Regions from separate parts of the Virgibacillus alimentarius genome, predicted to be linked through region 2. Evidence: riboswitches for the same ligand, from Rfam matches in the RefSeq annotation. Region 2 holds a riboswitch; the other holds the start of a gene.

Region 1 (2,209 bases), on a different contig from region 2:
TCGGTAATTTGTTTGACTAACGGACCAACACTGATAATCGAAATTGTATTGTTCGCTGTTGATAAATCAAATGCGCTGACAAGTCCGGCAATACCGGCTTCGGCACCTTTTCTTGACTTTATTCGACTATTGATAGCGTTTAGTAGAAAGGCGATGCCACCGTTGACACGAATCAATTCAACCAATCCGCCGAGTAAAATGGATAATAAGGATAATTCTTGCATGCCGGCCATTCCTTCACCAAGTAAATTCAGAAATTCCATGCCATCAAAAGTACCATAGAAAAAACCAACTAACCCCACAAAAATGGTGCCTCCAATTAGGACATAAATTACATTGACACCAACGACTGCAAAAATAAGTACAGCAAGATAGGGCAATACTTTAATCAAGTCGTATGGATGGTCTCCGCCAATAGATCCGCTTGCATTCCATGTCAGGACACCAAAAATAACAGCAGCAACTATAGCGGTAGGCAGGGCGATAAAAATGTTAACTTTAAATTTATCGCTCATTTTGACAGCTTGTGTTCTAACAGCGGCGATGGTTGTATCTGAGATCATGGACAAGTTGTCGCCGAACATCGCTCCGCTGATAATGGCCCCCATAAATAATGCTGTACTTATGCCTGTTTGTTCAGCTAATCCAACACCGATTGGGGCAAGGGCAACAACCGTTCCGACTGATGATCCCATTGAAATAGAGATGAAACAGCCGATTACAAATAAACCAACAATGAGCAAGTTTTCCGGTAGAAAAGTCAGTCCAAGATTAACGGTTGATTCAACTGCACCGACACCTTCCGCGACCGAAGCAAAAGCGCCAGCTAATAGGTAGATAATAACCATTAACATGATGTTTGGGTGACCTGCCCCTTTTGTCAGGTGATCGAGTTTATCTTTAAAGGTCATTTTTCTGTTCATGAACAGTGCGACTAATACAGCTATAAAAACCGCAACAAGCACTGGTAGTTCATAAAAATCCCCATTGATCACACCAGAACCGATAAATAAAATTAAAAAGATAAAGAATGGTAATAATGCCAACGCATTACCTTTTTTAATGCTTGATGAATTCATTTCTATCTTCCCCTTTAATGTAATGCTATTTTGTGAATGACAAGGGTTTGTTTATAGATCTTTTACCGTGTCTTTCAAAATCTTACAACGTATAAAAAATCAGTATAAAAACAAAAAACCTTCCGCTTTGGAAGGAGTTAGTCTAAACACCTTATCTTCCAAAACGCTTGAAACGCGATTTGCTGGAATTGGCACCTTGCATTTAATTAAAACAGGTTGCCGGGCTTCATAGGGCCAGATCCCTCAGCCACTCTGGATAAGTTTGTATGAAATTTGTATGATAGATAGTGTAGTATAATATTGCGAAAGTGTCAATGAATTTGTGATTTTTTAAAAATCTATGAAACATATCATAAATCGATGAACCCTTCGAATTAAACAAATGCACGGAATTAGCTACGCATGAAAAGCAATATTATTCAAATCTAAAAAAAGATTATGAAGGAGATCAAAAATTTTTAGTATTGCTAAGAAATTTATCAATGAGTGTACTATCCCTATTGATTTAAATATATGGTATACAGCAACTGGTAAGAAATTAAAGATCCAATTCTTCAGTTAAAACGACCAACAATTAGATTTCCTCCTCAAAAGACAAGTTTATTGGTTCATCCAATAACTCCGATTGAATCTCTAGATTTGTTGTCGGTACATCTTCTTCTACTTCTTCAAAGGTAAACTGATCCACCCACACTTGCCCATGCCCTGATAAAATAATGCCAAACGCTATAACGGAACTGCCTGAAGGAACGTCTAAAACAATCGAATACCGGTTCCAGTTCGTATTTCCTTTTATTGGGCGATCACTCATATTATCGAACTGTAATATATCATCGGAGACACCATCTACTCTCATCCACATACTAGAAAAGGACCCTACATCTTTCGTTTTTAGGAAACAAGAAAGTCTAATGCGTTTCCCAATAAACTTATCCGCTTTAAATTGCTGCATCATTGTGGCAAAATTTGTTTGATCAAGTACTGTTTTAGATTTTAAGTAACCCGACGCTTTCCCTTGATGAACAACTTCGCGATCAATTCCCATCTCATAATTAAACGGATCAGATCCGCTTAAAAACCATCCTTTTACTTGTTTATTCATATAAGATTCCTCCTTATTTTCCATCATA
Region 2 (2,209 bases):
CACGAATTGCTTCAACCAATATATTTTCGTTTACAACACCTGTTCCAAATGTGTTGATTGTAATCGATACAGGTTCAGCGACTCCAATAGCATAAGCAAGTTGTACCTCGCATGTTTTTGCAAGTTTAGCTGCGACGATGTTTTTTGCAACATAGCGGGCAGCATATGCCGCAGAACGATCAACCTTCGTTGCATCTTTTCCACTAAATGCTCCCCCTCCATGTCGAGCATAACCACCATACGTATCAACGATGATTTTACGGCCGGTTAATCCGACATCACCTTGGGGGCCACCTATGACAAAACGTCCTGTCGGATTAATGAAATATTTTGTTCTCTCATCCAGTAAATTTGGTGAAACCACAGGACGAATCACATATTCCACCATATCTTTTTTAATTTGTTCGATGGTCATTTTTTGATGATGCTGTGTCGAAATCACAATCGTATCTACGCGGATTGGGTTACCATTTTCATCATACTCAATTGTTACTTGCGTCTTTCCATCCGGACGCAAATAATTGAGTAATCCTTCTTTCCTTACATCAGCCAACCGTTTGGAAAGCTTATGTGCAAGGGAGATGGGCAATGGCATTAGCTCTTCGGTTTCATCACTTGCAAAACCAAACATCAACCCTTGATCTCCCGCACCAATTGATGCAATCTCCTCATCAGTCATTTGTCCTTGCCGCGCTTCAAATGCTTGATCTACGCCACTGGCAATATCAGGAGATTGCTCATCGATCGCAGTAAGTACTGCACATGTTTCTGCGTCAAATCCATATTTCGCCCGTGTATAGCCAATATCCTTGATTGTTTGTCTAACAATTGCTGGAATATCCACATAAGTATTTGTTGAAATTTCCCCTGAAACTAATACCATACCTGTTGTTACTGTCGTTTCACAAGCTACCCGAGCATTTGGGTCTTCCTTTAAAATTTCATCTAAAACGGCATCAGAAATTTGATCAGAAATCTTATCTGGATGTCCTTCTGTCACCGATTCCGATGTAAATAGATGGCGATTTTTCATATTCATATGATTAAATCCTCTCTAAAATATGGTACGGATCTCTATTTTCCAGTTTTTAGCATATAGAAAAATCATCAAATCAAAAAGTATTTTATTTTGATTTTAAACAAACATTTTCTAAAAAAGAAAATTTCTTCATAATTTTATTATCCAAAGTGAAAACTAAAAAAGCCCTTCCTGCTATCTGAGGAAAGGGTTATTGCCTTTCACTCTTATTGTTCAAGGTTGAACCTTGCATCAGGTAAGCACCTTTTCACAAGTGTGATGGTTGCTGGGCTTCATCAGGGCTGTCCCTCCACCGACTCTGAATAAGAGAGTATCCGTTCGGATTTCATCGTAACGAAATAGCAATTGGATGTCAATACTTTTACTTTTTCTCATCGTAACATCTCTCCGATATTTTCATAAACTATTTTTAAAATAGTATGGACTATTTTTATTAATGTGTTATACTATTAACCATAATTTCATTATTTATTTATTTGATATTTGGCTTTTAAAAAAATTAACGCATATAAAAAGGCAGGGATTTAACTTATGAACACCGTGAAGCAGTCAATATTTAAAGATCTCTTAGAACATAAAGGTATCCAACATAATTTATCAGTTCCACGATTAGCAGAGCAAATCTTGGAACGTGGGGAAGGCATATTAACAGCTACTGGGGCCGTTCGTGCTGAAACAGGAAAATATACTGGAAGATCGCCAAAAGACCGTTTTATTGTCCGTGATGAAGTTTGTGAAGACTTAATTGATTGGGGTTCAGTCAACAAACCAATTAATGAAGACGTATTTAATACACTATATGAAAAAGTCGTTTCTTACCTTAAGGATAAGGAAAAATTATTCCACTTTAAGGGATATGCTGGAGCAGATGCAAAATACCGTGTACCAATTCAAGTATTTAATGAATATGCATGGCATAATTTATTTGCAACTCAAATGTTCGTTCGTCCCTCTAAAGAAGAACTTCAAACACTCGAACCTGAATTTACAGTTGTTTCAGCACCGTCATTTAAAGCAGATCCTAAAGTGGATGGTACTAATTCAGAGGCATTTGTATTAATATCTTTTAAAAAGAAAATTGTCTTAATTGGCGGTACAGAATATGCAGGTGAAATTAAAAAATCTATTTTTTCTGTAATGAATTACTTACTTCCACAACGTGAAGTATTA

Evidence for each region. A riboswitch is a leader RNA that binds a small molecule or an ion and turns the genes downstream of it on or off. The one in region 2 is predicted to bind S-adenosylmethionine.
Region 1: linked by a shared signal. The riboswitch ahead of J2Z81_RS12475 (Na+/H+ antiporter NhaC family protein) and the one ahead of metK (methionine adenosyltransferase) in region 2 are both predicted to bind S-adenosylmethionine.

The regions. Positions count from the first base shown of each region.
Region 1 is NZ_JAGIKX010000028.1:35,497-37,705, forward strand. Features, by position in the region: gene J2Z81_RS12475 (Na+/H+ antiporter NhaC family protein) at 1-1,079, opposite strand, end outside; SAM riboswitch class I at 1,228-1,342, opposite strand; gene J2Z81_RS12480 (helix-turn-helix domain-containing protein) at 1,654-2,209, opposite strand, start outside.
Region 2 is NZ_JAGIKX010000007.1:8,940-11,148, forward strand. Features, by position in the region: gene metK (methionine adenosyltransferase) at 1-1,039, opposite strand, end outside; SAM riboswitch class I at 1,243-1,348, opposite strand; gene pckA (phosphoenolpyruvate carboxykinase (ATP)) at 1,571-2,209, shown strand, end outside.